Regions from separate parts of the Vreelandella sp. DA03-1M genome, predicted to be linked through region 3. Evidence: predicted binding sites of a transcription regulator. Region 3 holds the regulator's gene; each other region holds the start of a gene.

Region 1 (3,277 bases), 2.1 Mb from region 3:
CAGGCTCTGTTCGTCGGTTAAACGGAAGGAGAGATTGCCCAATACATCAATGCTGCGGTTGTCCTGCAGGTCGGTCTGGGCGATATCGGGGAAGATTTCCTGGCCGCTGCTGTCATAGTGGCGGCCGTTATCGCCAATGGCGGTGCCCAGGTAGCCTTGAACCCGCTCATTGCCGCCGCTGATCGATTGTGACAGACGCCGATCCATATCATCGCTGTTATTGAAGCCAGTGGTGATGCCTGCTTCGGTACGCCAGTTCAGGCCTTCTTCGCCTTTGCGGGTAATAATATTGATCAAGCCCCCTGTAGCACCGCCGCCATACAGACTGCTGGCGCCGGAGAGGACTTCCACCCGCTCAATGTTAAAGGGATCGATGGCGTCGAATTGGCGTGAAAGCCCGCGGGAACTGTTCAGCGATACACCGTCGATAAGCACCTGCACACCACGGCCGCGCATATTTTGCCCATAATTGGTGCGCCCTTGCGGTGCCAGATCGAGCCCCGGCACCAGACGCCCCAATGCCGTCTTTAGATCTGCACCATTGCGGGTCTGTTGTTGCAGCATCTCTTTGTCAATTACCCATACCGCACCGGGGATTTGGCTGATCTGGGTGGGGGTTCGCGATCCAACGACCACCATGGTGTCGTCGGCGCTGGCGCTAGACGCGGTGCCAGAGGCAGTGTTTTGGGCAAAAACGCCGTTGGAGAAGCTCAGTAACAGACCGGTGCCAATAAGACCCGATAGTGAAACAAACGGCGGCGAAGAAAACGGCTTTGTAAAAGGCAGCTTTGCAATAGATAGGTTTGATAGTGACGGGGTGTGCATAGTGAACAATCCGCAGACGGTAAGAAAATCAAAGGCGGAGGGTATCACCACGAAAAACAAAGTCAACGATAGTGATTCGTATTTATTTTGAGGAGCGGGCAGCAATAGGCCATCGCCCTATTGCTGCTGCCAATGAAGCTTAAGCGTTATCGGGTTTGTGCTTCTCTTCTGCTGCATCTGATTCCGGCTCATGCGGCTCTGGAACCGGAGGAGCTTCTGCTTCAAATGGTGTGACCGTTGTTTGTGTGGAGGCTTCAACGGCGGCTTCAAGGCTAGCGACTTGACGCTCTAACGCCTCTACCCGTGAACGGGTGCGCTGCAGTACGTCCATTAAAATGTCGAAATCCTCCCGTGAGACAAGCTCCAGGCGGTCAAAAGCACCACGCACGACTTGCTGCACGCCCTTTTGAATATCTTCCGGCGCCTGGGAGGCGTTTTGTAAGCGGTCGCCAATTTGCTGGGCCAATCGGCTGATGCGGTCTTGAGGCGCCATAGCTGCTCTCTCCTTATAACTCGCTAAATGAATATATATAAAAAGTGCTTACCGGTAAGGATACGCAACAGTTAGCGAATTCGCATGTATCGCGTGCTTTTACTGGTTAGCCCATGAGATGCATCGAAATAGCGCAGGCAACTTTTGCTTACGCTCTTTTTTGGTGCAATAGCAGTGGCATGGCCACGGCTTTGCTCGGATTTAGCTCTGAAGATAACTTTTGGCGTCTGCTAATTAGCTGACTTATAAGTAAAAAAAATCAGCTGGCACAGTATGAGCATTATCGGTTCAGGTGCTTATTCTGGCGGCAGTGCCGCTACCAATCTAGCAGGACTTATCCAGCAGGGGAGATCCGGGATGAAACTCATCACCGCTATCATCAAGCCATTCAAGCTCGACGACGTTCGTGAGGCATTGGCCGACAACGGCGTTCAGGGCATTACGGTCACGGAAGTTAAAGGTTTTGGCCGTCAAAAAGGGCATACCGAGTTGTATCGTGGCGCGGAGTACGTCGTCGACTTTCTACCCAAGGTAAAAGTGGAAGTGGCCGTAGACGACGCCCGTTTAGAGAGCGTATTGGATGCGATCTGCAGTGCGGCTAACAGCGGCAAGATCGGTGACGGCAAGGTGTTTGTTACGCCACTGGAAGACGTGATCCGTATTCGTACCGGCGAACGCGGCGCTGACGCCGTCTAATCATGGCTTAACCAGACATTAAACGGGGAACATACAATGAATGAGTTTACAGAGTTGAGCTACGCGCTCGATACGTTCTACTTTCTAATTTGCGGCGTGCTCGTGATGTGGATGGCCGCTGGCTTCTCCATGTTAGAAGCAGGCCTGGTACGCTCCAAAAACACCGCCGAAATTCTAACCAAAAACGTTGCGCTGTTTGCCATTGCCTGCACCATGTACCTGTTGGTCGGCTACTACATCATGTACTCCAGCAGCGCGGGCGGCTTTCTGCCTAACCTGGGCTTCTTGATTGGCGCTGAGAATAGCGCTGATGCGGTGACCGCAGGCGGCGATGATGCTCCCTATTACTCTATGCGCTCTGACTTCTTCTTCCAGGTAGTCTTTGTGGCAACCGCCATGTCGATTGTGTCGGGTGCCGTGGCCGAGCGCATGAAACTGTGGGCCTTCCTGGCCTTTGCAGTGGTAATGACCGCGTTTATCTATCCGGTGTCTGGCTACTGGACCTGGGGCGGCGGCTGGTTGTCTGAAGTAGGCTACTCTGACTATGCGGGTTCAGGCATTGTGCACCTTGCCGGTGCATCTGCAGCACTCGCTGGTGTCATCGTGCTCGGGCCACGTAAAGGCAAATATGGCAAAGATGGCTCTATCCACGCGATTCCGGGTGCCAACATGCCGCTGGCAACGCTGGGTACCTTCATTCTGTGGATGGGCTGGTTCGGCTTTAACGGTGGTTCCGAGCTTAAGCTGGCGGCCGTCGATTCTGCTAACAACGTGGCGCAAGTGTTTGTAAATACCAACGCTGCAGCAGCAGGTGGTGTTATTGCCGCGCTGATCTTGGCCAAACTGTGGTTCCGTAAAGCGGACCTGACCATGGCACTGAACGGTGCGCTGGCGGGTCTGGTGGCAATCACCGCTGATCCGCTCTCTCCGACCGCACTGGGCGCCACGATTATCGGCGCGATTGGCGGCATCATTGTGGTCGCTGCCATCGTCACCCTCGATAAAGTGAAATTGGATGATCCAGTCGGTGCGATCTCTGTACACGGTGTTGTCGGTATCTGGGGCGTACTGGCAGTGCCTTTGACCAATGACGGCGCATCATTCGGTGCTCAAATCATCGGTATTGCAGGTATCTTCGGCTGGGTCTTCCTGGCAAGCCTGGTGGTATGGCTAATCTTGAAAGCCATCATGGGCATCCGGGTTAGCGAAGAAGAAGAGTATGAGGGCGTTGATATCGCAGAGTGTGGTCTCGAAGCCTACCCA
Region 2 (3,277 bases), 300 kb from region 3:
CCGACACCATAGGAGAGACGGCCAAGGCTCCCGGAACTATCATCGCGCACAACAACAATCGTTTGTTCATTCAGTATCATCCTGGCTGTTTGACTGAGGTCAGTGAGTCAGCATTTTTGCGTGGGAATCTGGAACGACCTTACAGACAAACCTTTAATACAGTTTGAAATTCAGGCACCGGATAAGAAATGAGCTTTGGCGGCAGGGGGGGCAGAGGTAAGGGCGAGGATGTCGAGTCACCGGGCGTCAAGGCAGGCGCACGATGGTGGGTTCTTGCATGATAAATAAAAACCGGCCCGTCATTTGGGCCGGCTTTTTATTCTGGATCTGAATTGCTTGTGATCACTTGGCCGATCAGAAACTCCTGCTCCAACCCAGCCAGAACTTCGGATCATCCGAGTTGACAGAGCCAAGCGCGTCGGTTGACTCAATGTCCGCGTACTCCACGTTAACACTGAAAGAACCGAAGTTTCCCGCATCCTTTGTAACGTTGGCGGCGACGTGTGAATAACTTGCCTCGCCGACAGAAGCCTTGCCGTCATCAGCGAAGTCGTAATAGCCAAGCGTCACACCGGCACTGTAGCTGTCCTCCAGAGGCACCCCAACAGAGGCGTAGTAATAGGCATCCCCCTGCACGAACACCCCATCACCACTGGTGTCGCTGTTGATCGTGTAGGCCAGGCCGATGGCCGCAATGCCATAACTGATCTCGCCGTACAGTTCGCCGAAGTCGATGGAGTCCGGCGCGTCAGGATACGCATAATAAATGTACCCAACGTCATAACCCAGTTCTTCCACAGAGCCGGAGAATCCGGCATAAAGATCAAGCTCATAGCTGGTGCCGTCACCAAAATCGACATTGGAACCCCAACCACCGGCGTAGAAGCCCGACGCATGCTCATAATCCAACCCTCCCTGGACAGCCGCAGCCCCGTCTGTCTGGGTGACGCCCCGGAACAGATAGTTGCTGCTGGCGCTCACATTTGAGCTGACGTCAGCGCTAACAATGGCGGGCGCAGCCTGAAGTGCTGCAAGCAAAGTGATACTGATAAATCCGGATTTGGTGAAAAACTGCTTCTTCATAATGGATACCTTCGGTTGGGTTTCATTGCTCCAAATATGATTTAGCAAAAGTCTTGCCACATCTTATTTATTCTTGTTTATCATTATTATAGAGACAAATCGGCACATTCTGAGCTTGCCCCCGAAAAACGACCCAACACCTAGCGCCCCAGAACCTGTCACCGGCCCGGACCAGCGCCCTGTTTTGATGCATTCTCTGTAACCATTCTCCTGAATCCGTGAAGCCGGCGCCGACACTTTCCCTATCACCGCCAGCGAGCACTTTTTGATCATTCGCCCCGTGCAAGTTGGCTTTCGCAAGCCCGTTATTGCCAAAACCCACCGTGCTGATCGGTGCTGACGGCCCGTTTTGTCATGCCTTTCCACCCGCCAGGCACGACATATCTGGCGATCGCGTGTCGCTTGGAACTGCTTGTGGATAGAGTGTCGCCGATTGACGGTCAGCATGGCGTTCCTCGTGGATAACGCAGTCGGCTCCGCAGCGTCTTGAGCACCGTCATGCGCCCGATATCCTGCCCGAAGTCGAGGATGATCTGCCGTGCCTTGTGAATCACGAGAGCCGCACGGTGCACCAGCTCTTGTAGCACGGTGCGCAGCCGGCGCCGCTTGGCCGGGTGGCGAACCGGGCTCAGCTCGCCGGTCATGCCCAGCTGTCCCATCAGGCGCAGGATGTTGTAGGCCAACTGGGCGAGATGCAGGATCAGATCGTTGGTGGCGAACTTGCCGGACGGCAAGCGCTCCAGGTCGAGATCGGTCTTGATCTCGCTGTGAAACTGCTCATGGGTGGCATGCGCCTGGTAGCGCTTGATCACCGCCTCCGGCGCCTCGTCCAGGCTGGTCCACCAGCCTTCCAACTCATAGTCCGGTTCGAGCAGCAACTGGCCATCGCGATCGGCGGTGCGCTCGACCAGGCGCATCACGCGTTGGACGACGTATTCGGTCTTGTTGTCGTCGTGGATCGAGACGGTCTGCGGCCACAGCGCCTGGCTGTCGAAGCCGCTGTCCTCGCGTAACAGGATCGGTTGCTTGGTCAAGCATTGGGCGCGAGGCAGTACCCGCTCCAGGAAGGCGTTGCTCTCCTTCATGGTGTGCTGCTTGCCAGGCCGCAGTTCCAGACCCAGGCACCACCCTTCGTTGCCCAGATAGGCGGCGATCGGGGTGTAGCCATCGACCTTCTGGTAGGTCCGCGAGACGCCTTCCTTCTTCGAGTTGCTGTTGTCCATGACGAAGGTGTCGATGTCCAGGCAGACGTGCGTCGTCTCGGCGGTGATCGGTGCTTCGATCAGTGACAGCAGGGTCGTGGACCAGGTGGCGGTGCGCGCCTGCAGGTCGTTGGCGGCAAGTTTCTCCAGCCGCTGTCGCAGCGTGGCGGTACTCGGCACCTTCTGCAGGGTCAGCAGTTGTTGGAAGGGCTTGTCGCGGCGGAAGTTCTCGACAGCGTCATAGTCGCTCATGCCCAGACACAGCAGGCCCAGGTAGCTCTTGATCACGTCACTGGTGCGCATGCCCAGCGTGGTGGGGAAGCGGCTGTCGATGCTGTCGACGCCAGCGATCTCGAAGCATTGCCCGATGATGGACAGCCCGGCGTGGCTGGTGAGGGTGCGGCAACTGGCGCGGAACTTTATGTTGGGCATGGCACTGTCTGGGTGAATGGCGATAATGGCTATATTGCCATGCAGGTCAGTGGGTTAGAAGTGCTTCCTGGGGCCGGTCTCACGGATTCAGGAGAATGCATACGGTAGGGCATGCGCGTTGCATCGGTGTTCCAGGCGAGAAGGTCGTTAATGGGTTGCCTTGTGCCTAACAAATACTCGTTCACGACCCGGGACCAGATTAAATCGTTAGAGCGCAGTACCTGGAATACCCCTGACATTTGTTTCGTATCGAGAATGCCCTGAGCCCACATTAAGTCTTCAAGGAAAGCGAGCTGCTTTTCATCAATAAAAAGCATTAGTTCACCAGCTTCTCGGAAGTCCGTTTGTGCGGCGAAGAGTGTCATTGAGGCCAAGCGGTTGGCTCCATTTCTGGCCATCGCAGAAGCGGTAATGGCCAACAGGGTGCCGCCCAGGCAGTAGCCAACCGCATGTATCTTCTGACTAGGAAATAGGGTTTCGATGACATCGAGACTCGCCAGAATGCCTTGTTGGCGGTAGTCATCCATCCCAATATCGCGATCTTCGTCCGTTGGGTTGCG
Region 3 (3,277 bases):
AAAGGTGCTGAAAAATTCCAGCACCCTTTTTTTGCTGCCCCCGGGTACGTCAAAGAGAACACGTTCCGGGGGGAGTATGGTTTCCAACGTCATTGAATTAACGCACGCCTGCGCCTTGGGCGCGAGCTTGTGCTTTTTCCTTATGTTTAACGAGTTGCCGATCAATTTTGTCCGCTAATGCGTCAATAGCGGCGTACATATCACTGTCTAGGGCTTCCGCATGTAAATCAGCACCTGCTGCGTGCAGCGTACAGGCGGCCTGCTGGCGCTCTTTCTCCACAGATAAGGTGACTTGCACCGTGGTTATGTTGTCGTAATGGCGCTCTACACGTTCAAGCTTTTCGTTGACATAGTCACGCAAGGCGTCAGTCAGTTCTACGTGATGACCAGTGATATTAACTTGCATTGACGTACTCCTTATCCATCGGACTGTACTTCGATTGTAACCCTTTTTGCCGCGTTGCAAAGCCCTTGTCGAGAGTTTCCCTAAAACGTTGATTTGTGCTAGCGCAAACGACGTCGCTCGCTAGAGGAGGGAATGCCCATGGCTTCACGGTATTTAGCCACCGTTCGACGCGCTACTTGAATTCCCCACTCTCCTAATAGCGTGACTAAGCGGCTATCAGAAAGCGGCTTGCCTGGCGGCTCCTCTTGAACCAATTTCTTAAGCCGAGCGCGAATAGCGGTGCTTGAATGGCTGTCACCATCCTGGCTGCTGACTTGGCTTGAGAAAAAGTATTTGAGTTCAAATACGCCGCGAGGCGTATGAATAAATTTCTGAGTGGTTACCCGGGAAATAGTCGATTCGTGCATTTCCACGGCCTCGGCGATATCGGCCAATATGAGCGGCTTCATGGCTTCTTCGCCGTGTTCTAAAAAGCCAATTTGCCGGGTGATAATCTCGCGTCCAACGCGCAGTAGCGTATCGTTGCGGCTAGAGAGGCTCTTGATCAGCCAGCGTGCTTCCTGCAGGTGTTCTTTTAAAAACTGATTGTCCTGACTTTTATCCGCACGCTTTATTAAGCTTGCGTAGTCGGGCTGAATGCGCAGCCTTGGCAATGCCTCAGGATTGAGCTCTAAGTGCCAGCCTTCGTGGTCATGGCGTACGACCAGGTCGGGCGTTACATAACTATCATCGGTATCGCCATAGGCGCTGCCCGGGCGTGGATCAAGGCTACGAATGAGGAGAATGACATCAGCCAGCTGGTCATCATCGAGTCCCAGGCGGCGTTTTAGTAAGCGCATGTCATCTTTGCCGAGCGCTTCCAGAAACTGCCGTACTAAGCGGCGGGCAGGAACCAGCAACGGCGTATCATCGGGAAGAATGGCCAGCTGCAGCATCAGGCACTCCCGCAGGTCGCGGGCGAATATCCCTGTTGGCTCAAATTGCTGAAGTTTAAGCAGAATAGTTTCCACTTCGCGCTGGCTAAGCCCATCGACACCTTGGGCGCGAAGCCCTTCACGGATATCGTTGAGCGGCTGAGTTAAATAGCCATTAGCATCTAACGCGTCGATAAGACTTTCTGCGACAAGTTGCTCTCGCGCGCCAAAATCAGTCATGGCAAGCTGCCACAGCAAGTGCCCATGAAGACTCTGGCCAGCCGCTTGGCGCTCAAAATCAGGTCCTTCGCTGCTGGTGCCACCGTGACTGCCCATATCTTGGTAGGTATCAGACCAGTCACTATCTACCGAGAGCTCGGTGGGAATGCTCTCTGACCACTCTTCCTCTTTGGGCTCGCTGACAGCCTGTTCGCCAAATTCATCCTCTTGGTCCAGCATGGGGTTGGCATCTAGGGCCTGCTGAATTTCTTGACGTAAGTCCAGCGTTGATAGCTGTAGCAGGGCAATGGCCTGCTGCAGCTGAGGTGTCATGGTCAGCTGTGTGCCCATGCGCAGTTGAAGAGAAGCTTTCATGACCATCTGAGAACCACTCGTTAATCAGAATGCTCCACCCTAGTGCGAGTAGGTCTCAGGTGCAAGTGCAATAAGCATGCCATTGGTAGTAAAGTTGTTGTAGAGCGCTAATTAGAAGTGAAAAATAAGCTAGAGGCGGAAATCAGCGCCTAAATAAACCTCCCTCACTTTCTGGTTAGTGAGTATCGAGGCTGGAGAGCCGCTGGCGATGATTTGACCATCGCCCACGATGTAGGCGATATCACAAATATCCAGGGTTTCGCGAACGTTGTGGTCGGTAATCAGTACGCCGATGTGGCGCTGTTTTAATGCCCGAATAATGGTTTTGATCTCGCCCACCGAAATGGGGTCTACGCCAGCAAAGGGCTCGTCCAGCAGAATGAATGCGGGTTCTGTCGCCAGTGAGCGAGCAATCTCCACACGCCTGCGTTCACCGCCTGAAAGGCTCATGCCCAGGTTGTCGCGAATATGGGTAATGTGAAAATCTTCAAGTAGCGCTTCCAGGCGCTGCTCGCGGTCGCGACGGCTGAGCTCTTTGCGCGTTTCGAGTATCGCCATAATATTATCGGCAACCGATAATTTACGAAAAATAGACGCTTCTTGCGGAAGGTAGCCGATACCCGCCGCAGCGCGTTCATGCATTGGGGCGCGGGTTAGATCTACATCGTCGATACCCACTTTGCCAGCATCGGATTTCACCAGCCCCACAATCATATAAAAAGAGGTGGTTTTGCCTGCACCGTTGGGGCCGAGCAAGCCCACAACGCTGCCTTGGGAGATCTCTAAATTGATGTCTTTAACGACTCGGCGTCGCTTATAGCTTTTGGCCAAGTGGTGGGCATATAGGGTTTTGATTGGCGCAGTGTCTGTAGTTGCCAAGGCTTGGCTCCCTATTGTTCGGGCTGAAGCGTCATACGTATGCGCTGGGTTTCGCTGCCGTCAACGTCAGAGCGGGCCTGAATCACTTCACGGTCAATGAAATATTCAAGGCGACCGCCGGTGAAGGTGTCTTCTTGTTGCGTTAATTCGGCTTGGTCGATCAGCTCAACGCGGCGTTCAGCGACATGATAAATAATGCGCCTTGCCCAACCTTCTGTAGGGCCTTCTTGCCCTTCAGCTTGATGACGTAAGTAAGCGCGCTCACCGGTGGAGGTCGCGCGGGAGAGCTCGCCTGCCTCGTTGCGTTCGATCTCTACTCGCTCGCCACGTAATTGCATTCCGCCTTGGCGAATATCGACATTGCCTGTATAGACAGCGGTTCCCGCTCGCTGGTCAAGGTCTAAACGGTCGGCTTCAACTTCTACCGGGGCCTGGCTGTTTTGGGCCAGTGCCGAGAGTGGTACCGCAAGGGCAAAAAGGGCGG

Evidence for each region. Region 3 encodes sigma-54, which starts transcription at its own class of promoters, with help from an activator protein. Its sites were predicted from a motif close to TGGCACNNNNNTTGCTNT; they were not measured.
Region 1: the regulator sigma-54 is predicted to act here: its motif matches at 1,583-1,600, upstream of ACXUPB_RS20410 (P-II family nitrogen regulator).
Region 2: the regulator sigma-54 is predicted to act here: its motif matches at 1,125-1,142, upstream of ACXUPB_RS09835 (TorF family putative porin).

Annotation. Positions count from the first base shown of each region.
Region 1 covers NZ_CM146798.1:4,385,795-4,389,071, reverse strand. Annotated here, with positions in the region: gene ACXUPB_RS20420 (TonB-dependent receptor) at 1-825, opposite strand, end outside; gene ACXUPB_RS20415 (accessory factor UbiK family protein) at 965-1,318, opposite strand; gene ACXUPB_RS20410 (P-II family nitrogen regulator) at 1,676-2,014, shown strand; gene ACXUPB_RS20405 (ammonium transporter) at 2,051-3,277, shown strand, end outside.
Region 2 covers NZ_CM146798.1:2,124,199-2,127,475, forward strand. Annotated here, with positions in the region: gene ACXUPB_RS09830 (TolC family protein) at 1-70, opposite strand, end outside; gene ACXUPB_RS09835 (TorF family putative porin) at 355-1,083, opposite strand; gene ACXUPB_RS09840 (transposase) at 1,524-2,717, opposite strand; gene ACXUPB_RS09845 (PHA/PHB synthase family protein) at 2,747-3,277, opposite strand, start outside.
Region 3 covers NZ_CM146798.1:1,824,635-1,827,911, forward strand. Annotated here, with positions in the region: gene ACXUPB_RS08380 (PTS sugar transporter subunit IIA) at 1-93, opposite strand, end outside; gene hpf (ribosome hibernation-promoting factor, HPF/YfiA family) at 98-406, opposite strand; gene ACXUPB_RS08390 (RNA polymerase factor sigma-54) at 505-1,920, opposite strand; gene lptB (LPS export ABC transporter ATP-binding protein) at 2,044-2,793, opposite strand; gene lptA (lipopolysaccharide transport periplasmic protein LptA) at 2,805-3,277, opposite strand, start outside.